DNA from 2 places in the Hydrogenophaga sp. GW101-3F08 genome. Region 1 is predicted to be linked to the other one. Evidence: riboswitches for the same ligand, from Rfam matches in the RefSeq annotation. Region 1 holds a riboswitch; the other holds the start of a gene.
The links. Region 1 has a riboswitch for cobalamin ahead of cobM (precorrin-4 C(11)-methyltransferase). Riboswitches for the same ligand answer to the same signal wherever they lie in the genome.
Positions count from the first base shown of each region.

Region 1 (14,379 bases):
CCTGCGCCGGGCCGGCCCCTCGGTCGACAGCGCCCGGCTCGCGCAGAGCCTGGAAGCCCTGGGCGCGTTCGACATGGGCGGTTTTCGCCTGCGCTTCGGCCCCGACCAGCACCACGGTTCGGAGTTCGTCGAGGTCGGCCTGCGCGCACGCGACGGCCGCCTGCTGCGCTGACCGCCCCTTGCGTCTTCACACCCCGACCTCTTTGTCATACCCACAACAGGAGACCCCATGACCCTCACCACCACGCTCCCGCGCGCGCCCATGGACCCCGGCCTCGCCGGCTTTCTGGCCCAGGCCGCCGCGCAGGGCAACCCGCCGCTGGAGGCGCTGCCGCCCGCGGTCGGGCGCCAGATCTACCGCGACCTCGCCGCGGGCCTGGGGCTGCCGCCGCCGGTGGTCGCCACGGAAGACCGCAGCATCGCGGGCCCCGGCGGGCCGCTCAAGCTGCGCATCTACCACCCCGACGCCCCCGGGCCGCTGCCCGCGCTGTTGTACGTGCACGGCGGCGGCTACGTGATCGGCGACCTGGAAACGCACGACGCGGTGTGCCGCGGCCTGTGCCACCAGGTGGGCGCCGTGGTGGTGGCGGTGGACTACCGGCTCGCGCCCGAGCACCCGTTTCCCGCCGCCGTGGACGACGTGGTCTGCGTGCTGCAGTGGCTGGCAACGCACGTGAAAGAACTGCGCGCCGACCCGTCGCGCATCGCCGTGGCGGGCGACAGCGCGGGGGCCCAGCTGGCCGCCACGGCCTGCCTGCGTACCGCCGGCACGATCACGCCGCGCGCCCTGGGCCTGATCTACCCGGTGGCGCAGCACCACAGCGAGCCCAGCGCCTCGATGGCGGAAAACGGCGAGGGCAAGTTCCTCACCCACGGTGTGATGCAGTGGTTCATCGGCTGCTACCTGGACGGTCGCAGCGAACTCAGCCGGCACCCGGACTTCGCCCTGCTGAGCGCGCCCACGCTGGCCACGCTGCCGCCCAGCTGGGTCGCCACCATGGGCCACGACCCGCTGCGCGACGAAGGCCACGCGCTGGCGCAGCGCATCGAGCAGGCGGGCGTGGCCACCGAGCACCGCCACTACCCCAGCGCCATCCACGCCTGCATCCACTTCACCGCCGTGTCACCGGTGGGTGCCCAGGTGGTGGCCGATCTCGCGGGCTGGCTGCGCGCGCGGCTGTCGTGACACACCCGGGGCCCTCCCGCACAAGACGGCGGCGCCCACCGACTGGGCACAACGCCAGGCCTGCAGGCGACCCCTGACAACACAGCTTTATCCGACTTGCGCAACCAGGCCCTGCTGGGGCGCAAACCGGAAGGCGGCGACCGTCTGCACCAGGTCGTCAGCCTGGCTCTTGAGGCTGCTCGCGGCCGATGCGATCTGTTCCACCATGGCCGCGTTTTGTTGGGTGTTCTGGTCCATCTGGGTGACGGCTTCGCTGACCTGACCCACCGCGCTGCTTTGCTCGGTGCTGGCCGCACTGATCTCGGCCACGATGTCGGTCACGTGGCGGATGCTCTGCACCACGTCCTGCATGGTGCTGCGCGCGCGATCCACCAGGGCCGAACCCTGTTCCACACGGACCACGCTGTCAGAGATCAGGGTCTTGATTTCTTTCGCCGCTTCGGCGCTGCGCCCGGCCAGCAGGCGCACTTCACCCGCCACCACCGCAAAGCCCCGGCCCTGTTCGCCAGCGCGCGCGGCTTCCACCGCCGCATTGAGCGCCAGGATGTTGGTCTGAAAAGCGATGCCATCGATCACGGAGATGATGTCGGAGATCTTCTGGCTGGAGGTGTGGATGGCCTTCATGTTGTCCACCACCTGACCGACCACCTCACCCCCCAGGACCGCCACCGACGAAGCGCTTTGTGCCAGCGAGTTGGCCTGGCGCGCGTTGTCGGCGTTCTGGCGCACGGTGGAGCCCAATTCTTCCATGCTGGTCGCCGTCTGCTCCAGCGCGCTGGCCTGGCTTTCGGTGCGGCCGCTGAGGTCGTGATTGCCCTGTGCAATTTCGGTGCTGGCCATGGCCACCGACTCGCTGCCCTGGCGCACGCGGCTGACGATGCCGGCCATGTTGTCGCGCATGGAGCGCAGGCTGTGCATGAGGCTGTGGTGGTCGCCGGCGCGAATCGGCACCTCCACCGCCAGATCGCCCTGGGCAATGCGTTCGGTGATGGCGCTGGCCAATGCCGGCTCACCGCCGAGCTGCCGCACGATGCTGCGCGACATGAGCAGGCCGATGCCCAGCAGAACCAGGGCCATCGCAAGTGCGCTCAGGCCCATCTTCAAGGTGCGGTCCCAGATGGTGGCGGTCACGGTGTCCACATACACGCCCGAACCGATCACCCAGCCCCAGGGCGCAAAGCCCTTCACATACGAGACCTTCTGCACCGGGTTTTCGCTGCCGGGTTTGGGCCACATGTAGGGCACGTAGCCGGCACCGCCCTTTTTCACCGTGTCCACGAACTCGCGGAACAGGAAGGTGCCTTCGGGGTCCTTGTTCTCGCTCAGGTCCTTGCCTTCGAGTTCGGGGCGGATCGGGTGCATGACCATCACGGGCGTCATGTCGTTGATCCAGAAATACTCCACTTCGCTGTAACGCAGCGCACGGATGGCAGCCAGCGCCTGGGCCTTGGCATCGGCTTCACTCAGGCCGCCCTTGGCTGAGAGGCTGTGGTAGTGCGTGATCAGGCCATGGGCGGTCTCCACGGTCTGGCGCACGCCGCTTTGGCGCTCTTCCATGATCAGCGTCCGCTCCGACGTGAGGAACAGGGCCAGCAGGATGACCAGGCCCATGACGGCGCTGGCGACCAGAATGAAAAGGCGTCGCGAGACGCTCAGGGTTGTCAGCTGGAACATGGTGGGTCCTGACGAAGAGAGGCGCCAAATGCGCAGGTTATGGGATCCATATGGGGCGATGCGATCCGCAACGCATCCTGAAAAATGGCGAAGCGAGCTCTAACTATCGGCCGATCGGGCGCAATCTGTACGGTCAAAGCGAGCCGGATTTCGCCGCCAATTCGCGGCTTCGGCCGGGGGCCACCACTGGCGGTGCCGGCCCTTGCCTGTCGGCACCGAGCCGGGTATCGCGGTCCATCGAGCCTCAAAAAGGGCCCGCCTCTGAGACCTCGCCCCCAGCGCGATCACCGATGCGTTCTGATAGCATCGCCCCACGTTAGAGGTGTTCCGAGACTGTTCAGTCGATGGAATTAAACGGGAAGTCGGTGCGCTGGTCCAGAAACCTGGACCCCCTATTCCGACGCTGCCCCCGCAACGGTAAGCAAGACAAACCTGGCAAGACAGCCACTGTGCTCACGCATGGGAAGGCGCCAGGCAGAAGAAGCCCTTTCTTCACTTGCGAGCCCGGAGACCGGCCTGTGACGACATGTGCGGCATTGCGGTGGGCGATGTGAGCCGGTGGCAGGCCCATGAGTGCCTGCGCTGCCTCTCCTTCATTTCCCCCCGCGTCCGCGTTGTGCTTCTTGCGCGCGGGTGTGCGACTGGAGAGTTGGAATGGTTTCATGCACGGAGCAGGCCCAGGCCTGCCGGCGGCGCGCCGTCGTCGCTTTCGTTTTCGTTTTCGACATGGCCGCCCACCGGCCCACACGGCCATGACGGGCACCGTCTGGTTCGTGGGTGCCGGCCCGGGCGACCCGGAACTGATCACCGTCAAGGGCCGCGCCCTGGTGGAAAGGGCCGGCGCGATCCTCTTCGCGGGCTCGCTGGTCAACGAGGCCGCGACCCGCTGGGCGCCCGCGGGCTGCGCGATCGCCGACAGCAAGGACATGACGCTGGACCAGATGGCCGCCTGGCTGCTGGCGCAGGCGCAGCGCCACGAGACGGTGGTGCGCCTGCAGACCGGCGACCCCGCCCTGTACGGCACGCTGATCGAGATGGTGCAACCGCTCGATGCGGCGGGCGTGCCGGTGCGCGTGGTGCCGGGCGTGTCCTCGGCTATGGCCTCGGCGGCGGCCGGCGTGGAGAGCTTCACCCTGCCCGAGGTGACGCAGAGCGTGATCTTCACCCGCGTCGAGGGCCGCACGCCCATGCCGCCGGGCGAGGACCTGGCCGCCCTGGCCGCCCACCACTGCACCCTGTGCATCTTTCTCTCGATCACACTGCTGCACAAGGTGGAAGCGGGCCTGCGCGCCGCCGGCTGGGCCGAGGACGCGCCCATCCTGGTGGTGCACAAGGCCAGTTGGCCGGGCGAGGAACTGATCGTTCGCGGCACCCTGGCCGACATCCGGCAGCGCTGCCGAGAGGCCAAGGTGGTGAGCCAGTCCATGGTGATCGCCAGCCCCACGTTGGGCGCGCGCCACTGGCCCACCCTGGCCAAGTCCCGGCTGTACGACCCCAGCTTCACCCACCGCTTCCGCCGCGCCAGCGCGCCCGCCACCCCCACCGTCCCGGAGTCCCCATGAACGCTGAAACCATTCTGCTGGTGGGCCACGGCTCGCGCGAGCCCTCGGGCAACGACGAGATCCAGGTCTTCGCCGAACGGCTGCGCCTGCGCCAGCCCGACTGGCGCATCGAGGTCTGCTTCATCGAGTTCTCCGAGATCACGCTGAGCGAAGGCCTGAAGCGCGCGGCCGCCGGCTCGCAGCGCGTGTGGGTGCTGCCGCTGATCCTGAACGCGGCGGGCCACGTGAAGATGGACATCCCCCAGGCCATCGCCCATGCCCGCCTCCAGTTCCCGCTGGTGCAGTTCCAGTACGCGCCCCACCTGGGCGCGGGCGAACCGATGCTGGCCATCCTGCGGCGCCGCCTCAAGGGCGCGATGCAGGCGCTGGACATGCCCGACCCGCGCACCACCGGCGTGGTGATCCTGGGGCGCGGCTCGTCCGACCGGCAGGCCAACGGCGACATGGCCCGCATGGCGCGCTGGCTGATGGAGGAAACCGAGCACGAGCTGGTGGACCTCGCGTTCACCGGCATCACCCACCCGCGGCTGGAAACGGTGGTGCAGCGCCAGAGCCTGCTGGGCATGAAGCAGGTGGTGGTGCTGCCGTATTACCTGTTCAACGGCACCCTGGTGGAACGCATCACGCGCCAGGTGGAACACCTGAGGGCCCAGTACCCGACACTGCGTTTCGTCTCCACCAAGTACTTCGGTTTCGAGCCCGAGATCTTCGAGCTGCTGGAACAGCGGGTGGGCGACATGCGGCGCCACGCGCCGGCCGCGCTGATGCCCTGCGACGGCTGCAAGTACCGCCACTTTGCCGAGGAACACGGCCTGGGCGGACACCACCACGACGACACGCTGCCGCACAGCCACGACCACGGCCCTGCGCATCCGCACGAACACCCCCACGTGCATGAACACGAGCATGCCCACGCAGATGCCCATGGACACGACCACGGACACCCCCATGACCATGCCCGCGCCTGACACCGCCAACGTCGTCACCGAGCAGCTCACCGCCGCGGGCCGCGCCATCGAGCACGACTCGTTCGCGGTGATCGACCGCGAGGTGCTCTCGCACCCGTACACGCCAGATCAGTGGCCCATCGTGCGCCGCATGATCCACGCCAACGCCGATTTCGACTTCAACGGCCTGACCGATTTCCACCCCGGCGCGGTGGACGCGGGCCTGACCGCCATCCTCTCGCGCGGCACCCGCGTGGTGGCCGACGTGGAGATGATCTGCGTCGGCCTCTCGGCGCCGCGCCTGGGCCACTTCGGCATGGGCACGCACCAGTTCATCTCCGACCCGGACGTGATCGAGCAAGCCAAAACCGAAGGCACGACCCGCGCCGTGCAGGCCATGCGCAAGGCCCACCGGCTGGGCCTGATCGACGGCGCCATCGTGGGCATCGGCAACGCGCCCACGGCGCTGATCGAGGTGGTGCGCCTGATCCATGAAGAGGGTGCACGCCCCGCGCTGGTGGTGGGCATGCCGGTGGGGTTTGTGTCGGCGGCCGAGTCCAAGGACCTGATGGCGCTGCAGACCGGCGTGCCCTGGATCGTGATCCGGGGCCGCAAGGGCGGCTCCACCCTGGTGGTGGCCGCGATCCACGCGTTGCTGGGCCTGGCCGAGGCGCGGGAGCTCGCCGCGTGATGCAGAAGGACGCGCCCCGCGGCACCCGCACCGGTTTCACGACCGGTGCGTGTTCGGCCGCGGCGGCGCGTGCGGCGGTCATCGGTCTGGTCACGGGTGCGGTGCCCGATGAGGTCGAGTGCCTGCTGCCCAACGGCGACCGGGTGACGTTCGCCGTGCACGACGGCCGGGTGGAAGGCAGCGGCGCACAAAAGGCCGCCCACGCCATGGTGATCAAGGACGCGGGCGACGACCCGGACTGCACCGACAAGGCCCACCTCACCGCCGACCTGCGCCTGCTGCCCGAGCAACCGGGCCAGGTGGTGCTGGCCGGCGGCGTGGGCGTGGGCACGGTCACCATGCCCGGTCTGGGTCTGGCGGTGGGCGGCCCGGCCATCAACCCGGTGCCGCGCCGCAACATCGAGGCCAATGTGCGGGCCGTCGGCCAGGGCCTGCTCGACGAGGTGGGCCTGCGGGTCACGCTCTCGGTGCCGCAGGGCGAGGCGATGGCGAAGAAGACGCTGAACGCGCGCCTGGGCATCCTGGGTGGCATCTCCATCCTGGGCACCACCGGCATCGTCAAACCGTATTCCACCGCCGCCTACCGCGCCAGCGTGGTGCAGGGCGTGCAGGTGGCGGGCACGCTGGGCCACGGGGTGGTGGTGCTCACCACCGGCGGGCGCACCGAAAAATTCGTGATGGAAGAAATGCCCGAGCTGCCCGAACCGGCCTTCGTGCAGATGGGCGATTTCCTGCGCTACGCCATGGGCGCGGCGGTGAAGGCCGGGCTGAAGAAGGTGGTCATTGGCGGCATGGTGGGCAAGCTCACCAAGATCGCCCAGGGCGAGACCATCACCCACGCGGGCCGCGCCGAGGTGGACACCGGCCTGCTGGCCGATCTGGCCGCCGGCGTGGGCGCGCCGCCCGAGGTCTGCGAGGCCATCCGCGCCAACGAGACCGCGCGCTACGCCGGTGAACGCATGGACGCGCTGGGCCTGGGCCAGGCCTTTCACACGGCGCTGGCGCGCAAGGTCATCGAGACCCTGCGCACGCGTTACCCCGACCAATTTGAATTGCAGGTGCTGGTCTGCGATTTCGACGGCAAAAAAATAGCGGAGGCGAAGTGAGCCACCCCCGCAGCGCTTCGCGCTACCCCCTCAAAGGGGGCGACACCAGCCGTCCGGCAAAGCCGGCCCGGCGGTGTCCTGGGCTGGACCGTTTCATGCGTTGCGGGTGGCGCTCCGGCACCATGGAAAACTGAAATGGAGTTTTTTTCTGTGATCGAAAAATGCCGCATCCTCGGCGTGCTGGACGACGGTGTCGCCAGCCTGAACGCGACCGCGCTGCGACACCTGCGGCAGGCCGACCTGGTCGTTGGCGCGGCCCGCACGCTGCGGCTGCTGGCCGAGCAGATGGCGCCGCAGGCCGAACAGCGCGACCTGGGCGGCGCGCTGTCGCAGGTGCCCGAGTGGATACGCGCCGCGCAGGCCGAACACCGGCGGGTGGTGGTGCTGGCCACCGGCGACCCGCTGTGCCACGGCATCGCGGCCTACCTGGCCTCGCGCCTGTGCATCGAGGCCATCGAGGTGATCCCCAACGTGTCCACGCTGCAACTGGCCTGCGCGCGCCTGGGCCTGCCCTGGCAGGACATGAAGTTCTCTTCCGTGCACGCCAAGGACGCGGGCGACTGGGTGCCGGGCTCGCCGCCCGGGCATGGCCTGTACGCCCTGCTGCGCGACATCCGCCAGCACGACCGCCTGGCCGTGCTGACCAGCCCGGACAACACGCCCGACCGCATCGCCCGCATGCTGCTCGCCGAGGGTCTGGCAGAAGACTTCGAGATGGCGGTGGCCGAGCGCCTGTGCCAGCCCGAAGAACGCATCGTCAGCGGCATGTCGGTCACTGCCGCCGCGCAGATGCCCTTCGCCGACCCCAACGTGGTGCTGCTCTGGCGCACCCGGCTGCGCGCGCCGCAGGTGCTGCTGGGCCTGCCAGACGCCAGCTTCGAACAGCGCCACCCAGAGAAGGGCCTGATCACCAAGCACGAGGTGCGTGCGGTCTCGCTGGCGCGTCTGCAGCTGCGCGCCGACAGCGTGGTCTGGGACATCGGCGCCGGGTCGGGCTCGGTCGGTCTGGAGGCCGCGCGCCTGTGCCGCAGCGGCCATGTCTACGCGATCGAGAAGAACGTGGACGACGCCGCCATCGTGCAGCGCAACCGCCTGGCGATGGGCATCAGCAACCACACGCTGCTGCACGGCAAGGCGCCCGAAGGCCTGCAGGACTGGGCCGACCCGGACGCGGTGTTCGTCGGCGGCTCGGGCGGTGAACTGGCCGAGCTGATCGCGCTGATCCTGCAGCGCCTGAAACCGCAGGGCTGGCTGGTGATGAACTTCGTGACGATCGAAAACCTGGGGGCGGCCGTGGACACCTTGAAGCGCCTGGGCGCGAACTGGGACGTGCTGCAACTGCAGGCCTCGCGCAGCAAACCCATCCTGCACATGCACCGCATGGCGGCGGAAAACCCGGTGTGGATCGTCTGCGCCCAGGCGGGGGGTGCGGCATGACACACGCTGGCACGCTTTACGGCGTCTCCCTTGGCCCCGGCGACCCGGGCCTGATCACCCGCCGCGCCTGGGCCTTGCTGGAGCGGCGCGACGCGGTGTGGACCTACCCGGTGCGCAGCCTGCGCAAAGACAGCTACGCGCTGGACATCGCGCTGCGCGCCGGCCTGTCGCCGCCCGAGCGCCACCAGTCGTTGCTGTTTCCCATGACGCACGACGCGGAGAAGCTGGCGCGCCACTGGCTGAAAGCGGCCGAGACGGTGCGCGAGCTGCTGGCCAGCGGGCAGGACGTGCTGTTCCTGGTCGAAGGCGACGCGTCCACCTACGCCAGCTTCTGTTACCTGGCCCGCGTGCTGCGCGAGCTCGACCCCGAGGCGCGCATCGAGATCGTGCCCGGGGTGACCTCGTTCAACGCCGCCTGCGCTCGGCTGCAGCTGCCGCTCTCGGAGCAGGACGACACCATCGCCATCGTGCCCGCCGCCTACGGCATCGCGGCGGTGGAGAAGATGCTGGACGACTTCGACACCCTGGTGCTGATGAAGGTGAAACCGCTGCTCGACGATCTGATCGACCTGCTGGCGCGGCGCGGCCTGCTGGCGCACAGCCGCTTCATCGAAAAGGCCGGCTCGCCGCTGGAACGCATCGTCACCGACGTGGCCGCGCTCAAGGGCACGCCGGTCAACTACCTGTCGCTGCTGCTGGTGAAAAACCCCGGGCGCGAACGCGGCGAGCTGCAACGCGGCTGCCGCCAGAAAACCAGCACCGAGATCGAAGAAGAGGAAACCCTGTCATGAATATTCCCGACCCCACCGTGCGCGTCGTCCTGGTGGCGATCACCAAACACGGCGCCCAGCAGACCGCCGACCTGGCGCGCCAGATGCCCGGGGCCAGCGTCTGCGTGGCGGACAAGTTCGCGCCGCTGATGGCGGGCCTGCCCAACCCGGTGCGGGCCTACGGCGGGGCCTTTCGCGACGAGATCCCGACCCTGTTCGCCGACTTCGACCAGATCGTCTTTTTCGTCTCGCTGGGCGCGGTGGTGCGCCTGATCGCGCCGCACCTGAAGAACAAGGACGAAGACCCCGGCGTGCTGGTGGTGGACGACGCAGGGCAGTTCGTGATCCCGGTGCTGTCGGGCCACGTGGGCGGCGCCAACGCCATGGCCGAAACGGTGGCCGCCCTGCTCGGCGCCACGCCGGTGCTGACGACCGCGTCGGACGTGGGCAAGACCATTCCGGTGGACATCCTGGGCCGCGAGCTGGGCTGGAAGGTGGAGGCGCCCAAGATCAACATCACCCGCGTGTCGGCCCACGTGGTCAACGGCGAGCCGGTGGCCGTGGTGCAGGAGGCGGGCAGCCCGCACTGGTGGACCCGCCCCACCCCGCTGCCGGCCAGCATCCAGCGCTTCGAGCGCCTGGCCGACGTGGACCTGGCGCGCTTCAAGGCCGTGCTGTGGATCACCCACGCCGAGGTGCCGCCGGCCCGCTGGGACGAACTGCACGAACGCCTGGTGGTGTACCGCCCGCCGCTGGAGTCTGCGACGTGAGCGCCGCGCCGGGCCGCTCCCAAGCAAGCTCGCACCGCAGCCCGCAGGGCGAAGGTACGCCAGTGAGCGCCGCACGGAGGGTCGTCCAGTGAGCCTTGCAGCGTTTCCGGCCCCCGAAGACACGGCGGTGGCGGTCGGCCTGGGCTGCGACCGCGGCACGCCGCTGGCCACGCTGCAGCACGCGCTGCACGAGGCCCTGGCCATCGCCGGGGTGCCGCTGGCCCGCGTGGTGGCCGCGGCCAGCATCAGCCTCAAGGCCGACGAGCCCGGCCTGCTGGCGCTGGCCCAGAGCCTAGGCTGGCCGCCGCTGGTGTTCTACACGCCCGAGGCGCTGGCCGGCGTGCCCGTGCCCAACCCTTCCGAGACCGTGCGCCGCCACACCGGCACGCCCTCGGTCAGCGAGGCCGCCGCCCTGCTCGCCGGCGCGGCGGTGCTGGGCCGGGCCACGCCCCTGCCGGGGCAGGCCCTGCTGGTCGAAAAATTCAAACACCGTGGCGCCGATGGGCGCAACGCCACGGTTTCCATCGCCCGCTGTGACCGTTTTCTTTTCCCCCAACCCTGACAGGAGCACCGCATGCATCCCTCGACCCTCCCTCTGACCCAACCCACCACCCACGCCCTGCGCGGCGTGCTGCTGCAACTGACCGCCGGCTGTGCGCTGAGCCTGGTGGTGCTGTACGGCGTGGCCTTCGCCGAAAGTCCCATCGCCCACAACGCCGCGCACGACGTGCGCCACGTCACCGTCAAACCCTGTCACTGAGAGGACCACCCCCGCCGCGCTGCGCGCGACCCCCTCAAGGGGGCTTTGCTCCTGGCCCGGCGAAGCCGGTTCCACCGCGTTCTCGGCTGGGGCACTTCGGGCGTTGTGGTTCGCACGGTCCGATGCGTGACCTATCTGTATATGGAGAGCTTCATGATTTTTCGACGATTGATCTGGGCGGCGCTGGCCGTGGCCCTGCTGGTGGGCAGCTTGCAGTCGGGTCTGCAGCAGTTGCAGGCCGTGCCCATCATCCTGGCGGCCGAGGTGTTTGAGGGCCAGAAGGCCGAGGCGCCCGAGCCGGCTGCACCGGCGCTGGCGGCCACGGACGCCCACGCGGACGGCGTGGCGCACGACCATGGCGACGCGGCCGAGGCATGGGCGCCGGCCGATGGTGCCGAGCGCCTGTTCTGGACCTGGGTGGCCAATGGGCTGCACGCGTTCAGCATGGCGCTGCTGGTGCTGGCCGTGATGGGTCTGTGTCTGTGGCGGGGCGCTCGCCAGCGCTCCCTGCCGCTGGCGCTGTGGACGGCGGCCGCGGGCTGGCTGGCGTTCCACCTCTGGCCGTCGCTGGGGCTGCCGGCCGAGATCCCCGGCATGGATGCTGCCCGCCTGGGCTCGCGCCAGGGCTGGTGGCTGCTGGCCGCGGGCAGTGCCGCGCTGGCCTGTGCCTCGGTGGCCGCCCTGCGCAGCCCCCTGCGCTGGGTCGCGGCGCTGGCCTGGCTGGCGTTGCCGTTCGTGGTGGGGGCGCCGCACATCGCGGCCGACCCGCTGGCCGGGTTCACCGGTGAAGCGCACGCCAGCCTGCGCCAGTTGGGCGAGGCGTTTGTCTGGGCCACCACCTGGCTGTCCGTGTCGTTCTGGCTGGGCCTGGGTCTGGTGGCCGGCCCGGCCTTTGAGCGCTGGCTGCGGCCGGCGCTGGCGCGCGCCCTGAGCCCCGCCGGCACCACGGCCGGCACACCCGCGGAAGCTGCCCCGTGAGCGGCAGCATCGCACTGGTGGGCATCGGCCCCGGCAGCCTCGACCACATGACCCACCGCGCCCGCGCGGCGATCGCCGAGGCCGACGTGGTGGTGGGCTACGTCACCTACATCAAGCTGGTGGCCGACCTGCTCGAAGGCAAGGAGGTCATCCGCAAAGGCATGACCGAGGAGCTGGACCGCGCCGTGCACGCGCTGGAGCGCGCGCGCGAGGGCAAGAAGGTGGCCCTGATCTCCAGCGGCGACGCCGGCGTGTACGGCATGGCCGGCCCGACCTACGAGGTGCTGTTCCAGGCCGGCTGGACACCCGAGTCGGACGTGAGCGTGGAAGTGGTGCCGGGCGCCTCGGCCATCAACGCCTGCGCCGCGCTGGTGGGGGCGCCGCTCACGCACGACTTCTGCTCCATCTCGCTGAGCGACCTGCTCACGCCCTGGCCGGTGATCGCGCGCCGGCTGGACGCGGTCGCCGCGTCGGACTTCGTGGTGGCGCTCTACAACCCCAAGAGCGGGCGGCGCACCCAGCAGATCGTGCAGGCGCAGGCGCTGTTCCTGCGCCACCGCCGGCCCGACACGCCGGTGGCGGTGGTCAAGTCGGCCTACCGGCGGCGCGAGCGCATCGAGTTCACCACGCTGGCGCACATGAGCGAGTGCGAGATCGGCATGCTCACCACCGTGCTGATCGGCAACAGCCACACCTTCGTCCAGCACGGCCTGATGGTCACGCCGCGCGGCTACGCCAACAAGTACGACCTGGACGAGGGCGGCAGCACGCGCGAAGGCGAGAAGGCGGGCCGCTCGCTGTCCAGCGGCCTGCTGGGCTGGATGGCGCAGCTGCGCGCCGACCACGCCGAGGGCGTGAGCCTGGCCACACTGGCGCAGCAGCACCGGCTGCCGGTGGACTACATCGAAGCGGTGCTGAACACGCCGGAGGACTCGCCAGAGACCACGACCCTCACCGAGGAGGCCGAGGGATGAGCCCGGACGCCGTGGAAAAACCCCGCATCGGCGCCTACAAGCGCCACCTGCTGGTCTGCACCGGCCCGCGCTGCACGCAGGACGGCGCGTCGCAGGCCCTGTTCGACAGCCTGGGCGAGAAGTTCAAGGCGGCCGGGCTGCACGACGGCGAACTGCGCGTCAAGCGCAGCCGCGTGAGCTGCTTTGCCGCCTGCAAGGGCGGGCCGGTGATGTGCGTGCAGCCCGACGGCACCTGGTACTACAACGTGACCGACGCCAACATGGACCGCATCATCAAGCAGCACCTGTGCCAGGGCCGCGTGGTCGAAGACCTGGTGTTCCACCAGGGGCCCCAGGGGTCGGACGCTTGACGCCGGGCCACGCTCCGCAGGCGCAGGCGCAGGCGCAGGCACAGGCGCCGGGCACGGTGTGCCTGGTGGGCGCCGGCCCCGGAGACCCCGAGCTGCTGACCCTGCGCGCCTGGCGGCGCCTGCAGACCGCCGAGGTGCTGGTCTACGACAACCTGGTCGGCCCGGGCATCGTGGACTTCGCCCCGCCACAGGCCGAGCGCATCTACGTGGGCAAGGCCGCGGGCCACCACACGCTGTCGCAGGAGGCGATCTGCCAGTTGCTGGTGGACCAGGCGCAAAGCGGCAAACGGGTCGTGCGCCTCAAGGGTGGCGACCCCTTCGTGTTCGGGCGCGGCGGCGAAGAGATGGAGGCGCTGGCCCGGCACGCGATTCCGGTGGAGATCGTTCCGGGCATCACGGCGGCGCTGGGCGCTGGCGCGAGCTTCGGCTTTCCGCTCACGCACCGGGAACATGCCCAGAGCTGCGTCTTCGTCACGGGCCATCTCAAGGACGGCGGCGTCGATCTGAACTGGCAGGCGCTGGCCCAGCCGCACCAGACCGTGGTGATCTACATGGGGGTCACGGGCCTGGACCGCATCGCCGAGAACCTACAGGCCGCCGGGCTGCCCGGCGAGACGCCGGCGGCCCTGATCTACAAAGCCACCTGGCCAGAACAGCGCATCCACACCACGCCGCTGCGCGACCTGGCGCGGACGGCGCGGCGGCACCGCATCCAGCCCCCCACCCTGCTGGTGATCGGCACCGTGGTGGGCTTGATCAACGCCGCCTGAACCGGCGCACCGCGAGCCACAGCAGGCTGAGCGCCACGCACACCGCGAGCGACCAGCCCAGGGTGCGCGACCACAGCAGCTCGCCTTCGCGCGCCGCGCCCATGAAGAACAGCACGAAGGCCAGCAGGTGCACGCCCCAGCGCTGCGCGCGGACCCACACGGCTTCGGAGCGCAGCGTCCAGGCCAGCAGCACGTCCACGCACCACCAGACCGCGAACACCGTGTCCAGGCGCGGCGCGCTGACCCGGGGGGTGTGCAGGATGCGCTGCCAGTCGTTGCCGAAGAGCACCACAACGGCCCAGTAGAAGTGCACCAGGAAGACCAGCAGGGCCGCGGTCCAGAAAGCGAGCCAGTAGCGCGCGGCGCGCTCGGAGCGGTGCCGGAAACCGAACAGGCTCAGGGCG
Region 1 covers NZ_JBWKZP010000007.1:277,423-291,801, reverse strand. Annotated here, with positions in the region: gene AC07YZ_RS18605 (ABC transporter substrate-binding protein) at 1-172, shown strand, start outside; gene AC07YZ_RS18600 (alpha/beta hydrolase) at 230-1,186, shown strand; gene AC07YZ_RS18595 (methyl-accepting chemotaxis protein) at 1,274-2,860, opposite strand; cobalamin riboswitch at 3,164-3,394, shown strand; gene cobM (precorrin-4 C(11)-methyltransferase) at 3,613-4,422, shown strand; gene AC07YZ_RS18585 (sirohydrochlorin chelatase) at 4,419-5,390, shown strand; gene AC07YZ_RS18580 (precorrin-8X methylmutase) at 5,347-6,060, shown strand; gene AC07YZ_RS18575 (cobalt-precorrin-5B (C(1))-methyltransferase) at 6,057-7,166, shown strand; gene cbiE (precorrin-6y C5,15-methyltransferase (decarboxylating) subunit CbiE) at 7,302-8,603, shown strand; gene cobI (precorrin-2 C(20)-methyltransferase) at 8,600-9,394, shown strand; gene AC07YZ_RS18560 (cobalamin biosynthesis central domain-containing protein) at 9,391-10,143, shown strand; gene AC07YZ_RS18555 (cobalamin biosynthesis protein) at 10,232-10,705, shown strand; gene AC07YZ_RS18550 (CbtB domain-containing protein) at 10,718-10,903, shown strand; gene AC07YZ_RS18545 (CbtA family protein) at 11,057-11,881, shown strand; gene cobJ (precorrin-3B C(17)-methyltransferase) at 11,929-12,855, shown strand; gene AC07YZ_RS18535 ((2Fe-2S) ferredoxin domain-containing protein) at 12,852-13,205, shown strand; gene cobA (uroporphyrinogen-III C-methyltransferase) at 13,202-13,975, shown strand; gene AC07YZ_RS18525 (hypothetical protein) at 13,962-14,379, opposite strand, start outside.

Region 2 (14,379 bases), on a different contig from region 1:
AGGCCCAGGCGCACCACCCACTGCGTGGCAAACGGCGAGACGCCCAGGCCCGCCAGCGCGAGCGCCACGCCCAGCGACGCGCCCGAAGCGCTGCCCAGCAGAAACGGATCGGCCAGCGGGTTGCGAAACAGGCCCTGCGCCACCGCGCCGGCCAGGCCCAGCAGGGCCCCGGCCGCGAAGGCACCCACGGTGCGCGGCGCGCGGATGTCCCAGACGATCTGCGCGGCCACCGGGTCCGCGAGCATGGTCCACACCGCTTCCAGACCGGTGCTGCCCACCCCCAGGCCCAGCACCCCGAGCACCCCACCGAGCAGCACCAGCCCCACGGCCAGGCTCAGCGCGCGGGTGACGGGGCGGGGCATGGGGGCCATGGCGGCGGGGTGTGCGGCGGCGCTGTTGCCTGGGCTCATGGGGCTTTGTCCTGCAGGCAGCGCGCCATGAGGCGCGCCGCTTCGGCCATGCGCGGGCCCGGTCGCACCAGCACGTCGGATTCGGCGTCGGGGAACACGCAGAGGCGGTCTTCGCGCACGGCGCGGATGCCGCGCCAGCCGGGCCGCTGCGTCATGCCCTCGAAGTTGCGGTCGCCCACCATGATCAGGTCCGGGTTGGCGCGCACCACGAATTCGGGGTTGAGTTTGGGGAACGGCCCCAGGTGCGCGGGCACGATGTTCTGCACGCCCAGGCGCGTGAGCGTCTCGCCGATGAACGACGAGGTGCCCGCGCCGTAGGGCGCGCGGTTCACCTCGAAATACACCCGCGTGTTCTTCACGCGCGCCGGCAGCGACTGCGCCGCCGCCGACACCGCCGCGTCGATGTGGCGCCACACACGCTGGCTCTGCGCGGCGTCCACGCCCAGCACCCTCCCCACCTTGCCCAGCACGCGCTGCACGTCGGCATGGCTCTTGGGCTCCAGCGCCACCACCTTCAGGCCCAGCCCCTCCAGCCGATCGATCACCCGCGAAGACTGCGCCAGCAGCACCACATCGGGCCGCAGCGCCACGATGGCCTCCACGTTGGGATCGATGCCGCCGCCCACGCGCGGCAGCTTGTCCAGCGACGCGGGCCAGTTGGAATAGCGGTCCACGCCCACCAGCCGCGCGCACTGGCCGAGCTCGCACACGGTTTCGGTGAGCGAGGGCAGCAGCGTCACGATGCGCTGCGGCGGCGCGTCCCAGCGCACGGCCACACCGCGGTCGTCCACCACCTCGATGCCTGCGGCGTGCAGCGCGCCCGCGCCCACCAGCAGCCAGGCCGCGAACCCCCATCGCCAGAGGCGCCCAAGGAACTTCGGGAGGTGAATCATCATGTCCCTTTGAATAGGAGTGGCAGGCCCGCCGCCATCAGCGTGACACGCTCGCAGGCGGCGGCCACGGCCTGGTTCAAGCCGCCGAGCGCGTCCACGAAAGCCCGCACCTCGCGCCCCATCGGGATCACGCCCAGACCGATTTCATTGCCCACCAGCACCACCGGGCCGGCGGCCTGTTCGATCGCGCCGCACAAGACCCGGGACGGCTCGGTGGGGTCGACCGCCGCGCCGTCCATCGGCATCAGCAGGTTCGTCAGCCACAGCGTGAGGCAGTCCACCACCACCAGCGTGTGCGGCGCACTGTGCTGGCGCAGGGCCTCGGCCAGCGCCAGCGGCTCCTCCACCGTCGCCATGCCCGGCACGCGCTGCGCGCGATCGCGCTGGTGGCGCGCGATGCGCTCGCGCATCTCATCGTCCCAGGCCTGGCCAGTGGCGATCAATACCGCGCGGTGCGCGGGAGACGCGTCCAGCCATTGCCGCGCCAACATTTCCGCGCGGCGCGACTTGCCGCTCTTCTGGCCGCCGAGGATGAATTCGCTGCGCGCCACGTCAACCATGCTGGTCCATCCATTGCAGGACGATGCGCTGCATCTGCGCCACGCCGTCGGTGAGCGCGGCCGGGCCGGGCTGCAGGATGTCGGCCGACTTGATCTCGAACAGCTGCCCGGTCTTCACCGCCGCCACGTCCTGCCAGCCGGCGCGCGCGGCCACTTTTTCGGGCCGGAACTTCTTGCCACACCAGGAGCCGATGACGATGTCGGGGTTGCGGCGCACGATCTCGGCCGGGTCGGCGATGATGCGGTTCTTGCCCAGGGACTCAAGCGCCAACTCCGGAAACACGTCTTCGCCCCCGGCGATGCCCAGCAGCTCGGACACCCAGCGGATGCCGCTGATGTGAGGCTCGTCCCACTCTTCGAAGAACACCCGCGGGCGGCGCTTGCCGAACGCTTCGAGCACCCGCACCGACTGGCCGATGGCGTCGAGCCGGGTGCGCGTGGCGGCGATCCAGGCCAGCCCTTCTTCGGCACACCCCACCATGGCCGCCACCTGGTACAGCATGGAAAAGATCTCGTCCACGCTGCGCTGGTTGAACACCGTGACCTGCACACCGGCGCGGATCAGCGCCGCGGCGATGTCGGCCTGCAGGTCGGAGAAACCGAACACGCAGTCGGGCCGCAGCTCCAGAATCTTGTCGATCTTCGCGTTGAGAAACGCGCTCACCTTGGGCTTTTCCTCGCGCGCACGGCGCGGGCGCACCGTGTAGCCCGAGATGCCCACGATGCGGTGCTCCTGCCCCAGCAGGTAGAGCCACTCGGTGGTCTCTTCGGTCAGGCAGACGATGCGCTGCGGGCCCAGGCGGGTGTTCACGCGGTGGCTCCTTCGGGCAGAAACAGCGCCGCCGTGGCCGCCGGGCTGGAGGCCATCCAGGCGTGGAAATAGCTGGCGCGCAGCGCGCCGCGCTGGTACACCGCCTCGCCCGCACCGGCCGCGCCTGCGCGCGCCGAGGCGGTGTGCAGCACCGGCTCCAGCGCCGTCTCGCAGCGCGAATAGTGGAAGGTGTGGCCCCGCAGTTCGCCCTGCGCCAGCGCGAGCTTCTGCGGCCCCAGCGCGGCCAGGCGCGGCTGCATGCGCACCACGCCGGGCAGCAGGCCCCACAGGGCATGGCTCTGGCCCTGCGGGTCCACGAGGTCATCGAACAGGGCCATCATCCCGCCGCATTCGGCCCACACCGGGCGCCCGGCAGCCACATGCGCGGCCAGGCTGTCGCGGCTCACCTGGCTGGCGGACAAGGCCTCGGCGTGCAGCTCCGGGTAGCCGCCGGGCAGCCAGACCGCGTCGCACGCGGGCAGGGGTTCATGGGCCAGCGGCGAGAAGAACACCACCCGGGCGCCCAGCGCGCGCAGGGTGTCCAGGTTCGCGGCATAGATGAAGCAGAACGCCGCATCGCGCGCCACGGCCACGGTCTTGCCGGCCAGCAGCGGCGCCACTGCGGCCGGCTCGGCGGGTGCCTCGAACACCACCGACCAGCGCGCCAGCGCCGCCGTGTCCATCTGGCCCAGCGGGGTGTCCACCAGCGCGTCGGCCGCGGCGTCGAGCCGGGCCAGCGCGTCGGGCAGCTCGGTGGCCACGGTCAGGCCCAGGTGGCGCTCGGGCAGCGTGAACGCTGGGTTGCGCATCACCGCGCCCAGCCAGCCCGACGGCGCCGCACCGCCCTGCGCGGGCAGCGCGTCGCGCAGCATCTGCGCGTGCCGCTCGCTGGCCACGCGGTTGGCCAGCACGCCCGCCCAGGGCAGGCCCGGGCGGTAGTGCTGCAGGCCAAAGGCCAGCGCGCCAAACGTGCCGGCCATGGCCGACGCGTCGATCACCGCCAGCACGTGCAGGCCGAAGCGCCGCGCCAGATCGGCCGCGCTGGGCTCACCGTCGAACAGGCCCATGACCCCTTCGACGATGATCAGGTCGGCGTCCTGCGCGGCCGCGTGCAGCCGCGCCCGCACGTCGGCCTCGCCGGTCATCCACAGGTCCATGTTGTGCACCGGGTGGCCGGTGGCCAGCTCCAGCCACATCGGGTCCAGAAAATCGGGCCCGCACTTGAACGCCCGCACCCGCCGCCCGGCGCGCGCGTGCAGGCGGGCCAGCGCCGCCGTCACGGTGGTCTTGCCCTGGCCCGAGGCCGGGGCCGCGACCAGGATGGCCGGGCAGGTGATCTTCACCGCTGCGGCCTCCAGTCCACGGTCACGTAGGCGGCCCGGCCGGGCTGGTTGTAGCCCCGCGCCGTCTCGTAGGCCTTGTCGGCCAGGTTGTTCAGGCGCAGGTTCAGCGACCAGTTCGGGTCCAGCCGGTAGCGCGTGTGCAGGTCCAGCGTGGCGAAGCCGGCCAGCGGCACGGTGTTGGCCGCGTCGTCGAAACGGCCCGACATGGCCAGCAGGGACGCGCCCCAGGTCCAGGCGCCGAGCTGGTGGTCCAGGCTGGCGGTCAGGGTTTCATCGGCGCGCCGTTGCAGCTTGCGCCCGTTGGCCAGGTTGCGCGCGTCCAGCAGCTCCAGCTGCGTGCTCCACGACCACGCCCCGGCCGATGCCGCGTACGCCAGCGACCAGCCTTCGATGCGCGCCTGCGGCACGTTTTCCACCACCGGCTGGGTGGTGATGAAGCCGCGCACGCGGTTATCGAAACGGGTCAGCTTGACTTCATGCGCATCGCGGTTGTAGGTCAGGCCGAACTCGCGGTTCTTGCCCCGCTCGGGCTGGGTGCTCGGGTTGCCCACGAAGAAGGGCGACACCCAGTACAGGGTGTTGAACGACGGTGTCTTGAACGAGGTGCCGTAGGCCAGGTGCGGGCGCCAATGGGGCGTGAGCTGGAAACCGTAGCTCGCGACGCCGGTGGTGGCGCCCCCGAACTGCGAGTTCTCGTCGCGCCGCAGGTTGGCCTGCCAGAGGTGGCGGCCCGCCTCGCCCTGCAGGCCCGCGAACAGCGCCCGGGTGGTGCGCGAGTTGACCGCGTAGGCCTGCGTGCTGTCCACCGACTCCTTCACGGCGTCGAAGCCCACGATGGCATTGCCCAGCGCGGTCTTCCAGTCGTTCTGCAGCGTCAACTGGGTCTGTTCGGTGTCGAAACGCGAGGTGGACAGTTCCTCAAAAGAGGTGGAGCGGTCGTCGCTGCGCGAGAGCTTCAGCTGCGTACGCGCCTGGGGCGACCATTGGCGCTCCAGACCCCAGCCCAGCACGCGGGTCACCACGTCCGAGTGCACGTCGAAGTCGCCCGGCCCGCGGTCAAACCCGGAGCTTCCGTTGGCCTGGCTGAAATGCGCATCCGTGGTCCAGCCGGGGGCCAGGGTCCAGCGCATCGAGCCCGAGGCGCTGTCCTGATCGAACCCGTCGTTGTCGGGGTTGTGGCCGCCAAAGGCCACGTCCGGGTTGGTGGCGGAGAAACCGGTTTCACGCACGGTGCCGGCGTTGAGCGTATAGGTGAAGGTTTCGCTGCCGCCGCTCAGGCCGGCGCTGGCGCTGCGGTGCCCGTAGCTGCCCAGCGTGACGCTGGCGTTGGGGTGAAAGCCGGGCTCGCCGCGCCGCGTGAAGATCTGCACCACACCGCCCACCGCGTCGCTGCCGTACAGCGCCGAGGCCGGGCCCTTGAGCACCTCGATGCGCTCGATGGCGCTCAGCGGGATGTTGTCCCACGAGGCCGCGCCCGAGGTGGACGAACCGTAGCGCACGCCATCGATCAACAACAACACGTGGCGGGTTTCCGTACCGCGGACGAAAAGCCCCGACTGTTTGCCCAGGCCCCCGTTGGACGACATCTGCAGGCCGGCGTTTCGGGTCAGCAGCTCGGACAACGTGCGGCCCGACGCCTGCTGGATCGCCTCGGATTCGATCACCACCACGTCGCTGAGCAGGATGTCGGCACGGGTGTCGGACCGGGTGGCCGTGACCACAACCTCGGGCAGATCCGGTGCTGGCGCGGTCTGGGCATGGGACAAGGACGAGACGAGGATGGCCAAAGGCAGCGCCGCCGTGGGAGCGCGCGAGAAACGGTTTTTCATGAGAAACAAGGGAGCTGATGTGCCCTCACCGCCTTCCCCGACGGTGCCTGAGCGTCACGACGGCACGCCCTTCATGAACGCACCACCACCTCGTTGGCCGGTATCCGGGCTGGCAGATCGACCTTCATCGCCTTCCCGGTGATCTGGCCTGAACCAGTTCTCCAGTGGCTGTGGGATGAACGCGGAGCGACCTGAGAGCATCAGGCGGCTCGTCTGCTTACCGTTGCGGGGGCAGCGCAGGTTAGGTCCGTTCGGCGTGAACATTCCCTCCTGCTTCCCGTTGAACTGCGGCGTGTGAACCACACCGCGAGCACCAACAACCGGCATTGTAAGCCCCGGGTTTTCGCGGCAACCCTACAATGTCTCAGCAACAATTCGTCACCATGGCCGATCCCAAGTACCTTGACCAGATCACCGAACGCGTGGAGCGCCTGCTGTTGCGCCATGAGGAACTCCAGCGCACCAACGCCTTGTTGATGGACCAGGTGCTGGCATTGCAGGCCGAGCGCGACCTGCTCAAATCGCGCCTGAACACGGCGCGTGCACGCATCGAAGCGCTGCTCGAACGCCTGCCGGAGGCCGACGCCCCCGAGGCCCATCGCAAGGACAGCGAATGAACAAGCCCGCGAGCAAACAGGTTGAAGTCCAGATCATGGGGCAGAGCTACCTGCTCGCGTGCCCGATCGGTGGCGAATCCGCGCTGCTCGACGCGGTCGAACGGGTCGACACGGCCATGTGCCGCATCCGCGACGCAGGCAAGGTGAAGGCACGCGACCGCATCGCGGTGCTGGCCTCGCTCAACCTCGCGTTCGAGCTCTCGCAGAAAGAATCCCAGATCTACCAGGCCTCGTCCTTCGATCACACCGAACCAGGCCCGGACACCGCGGAAGCGTCGGCCGAACCGCTGGACCCGGCGGCCCAGGCCCGCATGGACGAACTGATCCGCCGCCTGGACCACACGCTCGGACGCGACGGCCAGTTGATCTGAGTCAGCGGGCACGCAGCCCGTCGGTCGATCTGCTTTTTTTCTGGACCAGCGGTCCACATGAGGCCACCGCAGCGCCTACAATTTGAACCGTCTGCAGTGCGCGCCGGGCTTTATATTTCCTTGAACCAATGCTCATTGAGCACGGACTAGGTACATTGCCTGATGGGTGTGAGCATCTCGCGTCAGATGAACCCGAAGTCACGCTGCCCTGGCCCACCTGAACCCCGGTTCAGGATGACGGTCCGGCGGCACTTGCAGGCACCCTATTCGATACACCTCCCTGCGCCGCTTCGCGGCTTCCCCCCTCTCCTGCGGGAGGGGGGACGTGCCCTGTGGCCCGGCGAAGCCGGTTCCACGGGCACTCTGCATGGCTCCCCCTCCCCTTCCCACCGCGCCCGCTTTCGGCGCCTGGTCACTGACCCCTCATGATCCTCGAACCTCTGCTCATTGCCGAACTGGTTGTCCTGGGCCTGTGCACGGGCTTCCTGGCTGGCCTGCTGGGCATTGGTGGCGGCATGCTCATGGTGCCTTTCATCAGCGCCATCCTGAGCGCGCGCGGCGTCGCCCTCGATCTTGCGGTCAAGATGGCCATCGCCACCTCCATGGCCACCATCATCTTCACCTCGGTCTCCAGCGTGCGCGCGCACCACCGGCGCGGCGCGGTGCGCTGGGACATCGTCCAGCGCCTCGCGCCCGGCATCGTGCTCGGCGCGGCGCTCGCCAGCCTGGGCGTGTTCGCCCTGCTCAAGGGTGCGTGGCTCGCCATCGTGTTCGCCGCCTTCGTCGGCTTCTCGGCCACGCAGATGCTGCTGGACAAGAAGCCCAAGCCCACACGCACCCTGCCGGGCACGGCGGGCCAGCTCGGCGCGGGCTCGGCCATCGGCTTTCTGTCGGGGCTGGTGGGCGCGGGTGGCGGGTTCGTCAGCGTGCCGTTCATGACCTGGTGCAACGTCGCCATCCACAACGCCGTGGCCACCAGCGCGGCGCTGGGCTTCCCGATCGCGCTGGCCAACGCGCTGGGCTACGTGGTGGCGGGCCAGGGCGTGGCGGACTTGCCCGTGGGCGCGGTGGGCTACGTGTACACACCGGCGCTGCTGGTGATCGCCATCGCCAGCGTGCTCATGGCGCCGCTGGGCGTGAAAGCCGCACACGCCCTGCCCGTCCAATCGCTCAAGCGGGTGTTCGCCGGCATCCTGTACCTGCTCGCGGCCTACATGCTCTACAAAGGCCTGAGCATCTGAACACCTGCCGCCGCTGGGTGAACCGCTCGCAGGGGATTCACACCGTCAGCGCGCGGTCCGACACCACCACGCCGTCCTCGTCGGCGTAGAGCCAGTCGCCGGGCCGCACCCACACACCTTGGATCTGCACCGCCAGATCGCGCTGGCCCTCGTTGCGCCGTTCGGTCGGCAGCGGCATCGAGGCCAGAGCGCGGATGCCCACGTTGCACACGGCCAGCTCGGCCACGTCGCGCACGCAACCATCGATCACCACGCCGGCCCAGCCGTTGCGCGCGGCCGCGGCGCCGAGGTTGCCGCCCAGCAGCGCGCGGCGCAGCGAGGCACCCCCATCGACCACCAGCACCCGGCCCTCGCCCGGGCTCTCCACCGCGGCCTTCACCGGCGTGTTGTCTTCAAAGCACTTGACCGTGACCACCGGGCCAGAGAATCGGCGCACGGCACCGAAATCGCGCAACACCGGCGGCAACACACGAAAGCCGCCCGAGCCGTCGTTTTTGTGGGCGTCACACAGATCGCAGGTGGCTAGAGTTGGGGTCGAAGACATGGCGCTTTCTCAGGTTCGGTTGAAGGAGCATGGCACTGCGGATTTTCAGCATGCCGAGCGGCTCTGACAGAGCGCTTGCAGGCACGCGGTGTTGAAGTGTTGTTTTCCGGGCCAAAAAGCGGCGTCTTCCCTATGAAAACCCGCAAAAAACCAGGCCGCCCACCTTGGAATGCACAAACAACTCCATTAGCATGCGAGACACCAGCGAGGAAGCGCGTTTCCTGCTGGTCAATGTTTCACTTCTAGAAGGAAATTCAATCATGGCAACTGCAAAAAAAGCTCCCGCGAAAAAAGCGGCCCCGGCCAAGAAGGCTGCAGCACCGGCGAAGAAAGCCGCACCGGCCAAGAAGGTAGCCGCCGCTCCGGCGAAGAAGGCTGCTCCTGCCAAGAAGGCAGCCGCTCCGGCGAAGAAAGCCGCGCCAGCCAAGAAGGCCGCACCGGCCAAGAAGCGCACCCCCAACGCTGCCTTCATGAAGGCCATGACGCCCAGCGCCGCGCTGGCTGCCATCGTTGGCAACAGCCCGCTGCCCCGTACCGAAGTGACCAAGCAGGTCTGGGCCTACATCAAGAAGAACAAGCTGCAGGACGAAGTCAATCGCCGCATGATCAACGCCGACGCCAAGCTGAAGGAAATCTTCAAGAAGGCCCAGGCGTCCATGTTCGAAATGACCAAGATGATCAACGAACACCTGAAGTGATCCACCGACCTCGCACCCTCATGGTGCCGTGAGTCCCTGCAAAGCCGGCGCCAAGCCGGCTTTGCTGTTTTTGGGCCCCGCAGCCATGGCATCTGCGCGGAGCTGTGAGAAACTGCAACAAAATTTCAAGACCTCCACAGGCATGACCGAGAGCCCGCAACCGATTCGCCCCACGCACCTTGTCGAAGACGAGGAGGCGTGCGCGCCACCGCCGCCGCTGCCCGAGCAGCAGCACAAGGTGGTGCTGGTGATGGACCTGGTCGAATCGGTCCGGCTCATGGCCGACAACGAAGCCGAGGTGGTGAGCCAGTGGCGTGGCTTCATGCAGCACGCCACCACCCAGGTGCTGCCCGCGTGCCGGGGTCGTCTGGTCAAGAGCCTGGGCGACGGCCTGCTGGTCGAATTCGAACACCCCACCGATGCCGTGCGGGCCGCGCTGGCGCTGCACCAGTACTTCGCGCCCATCAACCGCCGCCTGCCCCAGAGCCAGCAGCTGCACCTGCGCGCAGGCATCAACGCCACCGATCTGTACGCGGACGAAAACGATGTCTACGGCCATGGCGTGAACCTCGCCGCGCGCGTGACCGACCTGGCCTCGCCCGGCGACACCCTGGTCACCGCCAGCGTGTTCGACGGCATCGTGATCGGCGTCGACGCCGAGGTGGAAGACTGTGGCGAGAGCTACCTCAAACACTGGCCCGAGCCGGTGCGCACCTGGCGGCTGTTCCCTGTCAGCCACGGCTCGGCCGCGGTGCGCCCGCGCGTTCCCGAAGGGGTGCCGACCGACTTTCGCCCGTCGATCGCCGTGGTGCCGTTCGAAACGCGCAGCCACGCGAGCGAGCAGTTCGTCATTGGCGAGCTGATCGCCGACGGCGTGATCGCCCAGCTCTCGCGCAGCCAGGACCTGCGCGTGATCTCCCGCCTGTCCACCACCGCCTTCCGCGGGCGCCAGAGCACCACCGAAGAGATCGGCCAGCGGCTCGACGCGGCCTTCGTGCTGGGTGGCAGCTACGTGACCCTGGGCGACAAGGTCGTCATCATGGCCGAGCTGTCCGACAACAAGCGCGGCGAAGTGATCTGGGCCGAACGGCTCACCGGCGACACCCACGATCTGCTGGAAGCCCAGAGCGGCCTGCTCGATGCGCTGAGCGCCGCCTGCGCCAAGGCCCTGCTCAACGACCTGGTGCAGCGCACCCTGGTGCTGCCCGTGCCCCAGCTCGACAGCAACGCGCTCATGCTCGGCGGCATCACGCTCATGCACCGCTCCACGCCGCGCGATCTGCAGCGCAGCCACCAGTTGCTCGAAGCCGTGGTGGCGCGGCACCGGCGCGTGGCCACGCCCTGGGCCTGGCTGGCCAAGTGGCACATCATGCAAGTGGTGCAAGGCCTCTCGGGCGAACCGGCCAAAGACTTCCAGCGCGCCATCGACACCGCCGACCGCGCGCTCGACCTGGAGCCCTCCAGCTCGCTCGCCATGGCCATCAAAGGCCATGCGCTGTGCCACCTGGGCAAGGAAGTGGACGCCTCGCACCGCCTGCTGCAGGAAGCCACCCAGAGCAACCCGAACGATCCCATGGCCTGGCTGTACAACAGTGTGTGGTCAACCATGTGGGGCACCCCCAAGGATTCGATGATCGAGGCCGAGAACGCCCTGCACCTCTCACCGCTGGACCCGCAGAAATACTATTTCGAGATGATGCTGGCTACCAGCTACGCCGCCATGGAGCAATGGGAACGGGCCATTCAACTCTGCCGTTCATCGCTGCTTAAGAATCGATATCACTTGCCCACAATAAGAACTCTGCTGATCGCCCAATATGAGCTTGGCTATGCAGAGGACGCAAGGGAAACCTTTGCCCTGTTGATGCAACTGCAGCCCCAGTTGACGGTACAGCAGTATCTGGCGGCAGGAGGTGAAAGTCCGTTGAGAAAGCGGGTCGCCAAAGCGCTGATCAGTCTTGGTTTACGAATGCACTAACCAACTAGGAGAATCGAAATGAGTGGAGGCATTAGCGGAGGAATCAGCGGAGGAATCAGCGGAGGCATTAGCGGAGGAATCAGCGGAGGAATCAGTGGCGCCATCGTCTCCTCCGACGCCCTCATCCTAAGCCGAGCAGCCATCGTCGGCCCGTTCACAGGCGCGTCCTTGCACGTCACCGAACCCGGCTTCGACGAGCCGTCGAACCTCAAACTCTGGGCCGACGGGCCGCGTGTCGAGGCCTGTTTCACCGAGCTCGTCGAAGGTCTGCTGTTCAAGACCCGCAACGGCCCCAAAGAAGCGGCGCTCGAATTCGCCAACCTGCAGTCCAGCAACATCCAGCGCAAACCGCTGGTGCGCCTGCGCGCGCCCACCAAGGCGCAGTTCAAGAAGCAGCTGGATCTGGTGGCCGCTTACGCCGATCTGCGCGCCGATCGCGCGGCCGAGGTGGTGGCGCAGCTGACGCCGCCGCTGGCGTTCTGGTCGTCCATGGTGGGGCTGACGGCGCACCGCCACAAGAAAACCCTGCAGTTGCTGGACCTGGTTTTTGCGCTCTGCGTGCATGTCGAGATGCGCTTCAAGCACATCTTCGCCAGCCTGCGGCCCGAGGCGTTTTCACCGCAGATCCAGCCCATGATCCAGACGCCGGGACACGGCAGCTGGCCCAGCGGCCACGCCACCGAAGCATTCGCCTCGGCGGTATTGCTGGAAGCGCTGCTCAACGCCGCCTCGCCCGAAGGTGTCGCCACGCCCAACGGCACGGCCAGCCACGAACAGCTGCAGCGCCTGGCCGCACGCATCGCCGTGAACCGCACCGTGGCCGGCGTGCACTTCCCGGTGGACAGCGCGGCTGGCCGCCTGCTCGGCACGGCGCTGGCCGAGTTCCTGGTGGCCCGCGCCACCGGCACGCGGGTGCACGAGCGAGGCTTTGACGGCCGCCTGTTCGAAGGCGCGAACGGCGAGGCGCTGGACTTCAGCCTGCACCAAAAGATGGAAGGCCCCGAGAGGCAGGCAGCCTACACACGCTCGGCCGCCAGCACGGGCGTGGGCAACGCCCCGCTGCTCGCCTGGCTCTGGGAGGAAGCGATCAAGGAGTGGGCATGATCCGCCGCCCGCCCGTTCCGAAGGGAGCTCGCTCCGCCGTGCGCGGCACGGAGGTGTTCGCATGAGCGCGCCGACCTGGTCGCCCCTGCCACAGGGCGAATTCACCGGCACCGACTGGAGCGCGCCCGGCGCCATTGATGGGCAGGACCCCTACCTGATCTGGGCCGAGGCCGACCACTTCGCGGGCTACCGGCGAGGCTCCGACAAGAAGCCACCGAAGTGGCTGCCCATCGTGATCGAACTCTCGCCAGAGGCCGATGTGCCCGCGCTGGTGGCCGCCTCCCGCACCACCTGGCTGCAGATTCCCAGGGTGTACCTGAACGTGCCGAACCTGCGCTTCTGCAGCGCGCGCGTGAAGCCGCGCTTCTTCGACAAGCTGCGCAACGACTCGCATTTGCGCAGCCTGATCCAGCGCTTCGAGCTTGGCCTGCCGGTGGAGCCACACACCCATGCGCTCATCGACCCCTGCACGCCCAACAGCCCACCCACCCCGGCCAGCGGCCTGCTTGGCGGCAAGGTGCTTGGGTTGATCGACGGTGGCCTGGCCCTGGCCAACAGCGCCTTCCTCGACCAACATGGTCACACGCGCATCCGGTATTTCTGGCGACAGGACGCCTACCAGAACGGCAATTGGCCCGGCAACCAGCCGCGCCACCGCGAACCGCTGGACCCGGCGCGCGCCGGCCCCACGCCACACGACATGGGCTACGGCCACGAACTCTCAGGTGCGGCCATTGACGCGGCCATGGCGGCTTACACCCGGCAGGGCCAGGTGGACGAAGACGCGCTCTACCAATACCTGCAGCTCTGGGACCTGAGCAAACCCGTCAACCACGGCACCCACGTGATGAGCCTGGCCTGCGGGCCGGGCAATCCACTGCATCCGATCCACGATGACGCCAGCCGCGCCAACCTGGTGGCCGTGCAGCTCGATTGGTCCAACGTGCTCGACACCTCGGGCGGCGCCATGAACGTGAGCGTGCTCGATGGCTTGATGTACATCCTGGCGCGCTGCGCGCCGAGCGCGCAGGTGGTGGTGAACATCAGCTGGGGCACCCTGGCGGGGCCGCACGACGGCAGTTCCATCCTGGAAGCGGCCATGGACCAGTTGATCGCGCTCTATGGCGGGCGGCTGCAGATCGCCGTGCCCGCGGGCAACGCCTACCAGAGCCGAACCCACGCCAACGCGACGCTGCAGCCGAACCAGACCTTGCCGCTGCACTGGCGCGTGCAGCCCGACGACCGCACCCAGAGTTTTCTGGAAATCTGGTTGCCCGATGGCGCGCAGGCCGTGCAGGTCTGCGTGACGCCTCCAGGGCAGACCGAGCCCCTGCCAGCCCGGTGCATGGGCCAGTCGGGCGTGTGGACCGGGGACGGATCGGCTCCCTTGTGCGGGCTGATCTACCCCACCACCTCCGCCCTGGGCAGCCAGGGCACCTGCATCCTGCTGGCGCTCGAACCCACTTTCAGCCGCAAGCGCTCGGCGGCCACCGCGCCGTTCGGGGTCTGGCAGGTCAGGCTCACCAACACAGGAAACAGCGACATCACGTTCGACGCCTACATTGAGCGCGACGATGTGGCCATCGGCCAGAACACGGGCGCGCGGCAGTCGTATTTTGAGGATGCCGACTACGACACCAGCGGGAACATCGGCGCCTACGTGGACCACAAGAACGATCCCACGCCGATCCGGCGCAGCGGCACCTTCAACAGCCTATCGACCGGCCAGAACACGGTGAGCGTGGGTGGCATCCGCCGCGATGCATCGCCCAGCGGGCATTTCGCGCTCTATTCCCCGCGCAAGCCCGACCCGGACGCGAGCCGGCCCCAGCGCCCCGGCGTGAAGAAGGTGCCCGACACGCTGCAGGTGAGCGATGACAACGTGGCGTTGTGGGGTGTGCGCGCCGCGGGCAGCCGCAGCGGCAGCACGGTGCGCCTGGTCGGCACCAGTTCGGCCGCACCGCTGGAAGCCCGCGCCCT
Region 2 covers NZ_JBWKZP010000001.1:702,899-717,277, forward strand. Annotated here, with positions in the region: gene AC07YZ_RS03535 (FecCD family ABC transporter permease) at 1-371, opposite strand, end outside; gene AC07YZ_RS03540 (ABC transporter substrate-binding protein) at 407-1,303, opposite strand; gene AC07YZ_RS03545 (bifunctional adenosylcobinamide kinase/adenosylcobinamide-phosphate guanylyltransferase) at 1,303-1,863, opposite strand; gene AC07YZ_RS03550 (cobalamin-binding protein) at 1,856-2,674, opposite strand; gene AC07YZ_RS03555 (cobyrinic acid a,c-diamide synthase CobB) at 2,671-4,017, opposite strand; gene AC07YZ_RS03560 (TonB-dependent receptor domain-containing protein) at 4,014-5,846, opposite strand; cobalamin riboswitch at 5,925-6,179, opposite strand; gene AC07YZ_RS03565 (DUF904 domain-containing protein) at 6,230-6,463, shown strand; gene AC07YZ_RS03570 (cell division protein ZapA) at 6,460-6,834, shown strand; RNA gene ssrS (6S RNA) at 6,920-7,099, shown strand; gene AC07YZ_RS03580 (sulfite exporter TauE/SafE family protein) at 7,260-8,075, shown strand; gene rraA (ribonuclease E activity regulator RraA) at 8,113-8,619, opposite strand; gene AC07YZ_RS03590 (SWIB/MDM2 domain-containing protein) at 8,880-9,317, shown strand; gene AC07YZ_RS03595 (adenylate/guanylate cyclase domain-containing protein) at 9,460-11,295, shown strand; gene AC07YZ_RS03600 (phosphatase PAP2 family protein) at 11,464-12,399, shown strand; gene AC07YZ_RS03605 (S8/S53 family peptidase) at 12,461-14,379, shown strand, end outside.
Region 2: another riboswitch for cobalamin. It lies ahead of AC07YZ_RS03560 (TonB-dependent receptor domain-containing protein); the one in region 1 lies ahead of cobM (precorrin-4 C(11)-methyltransferase).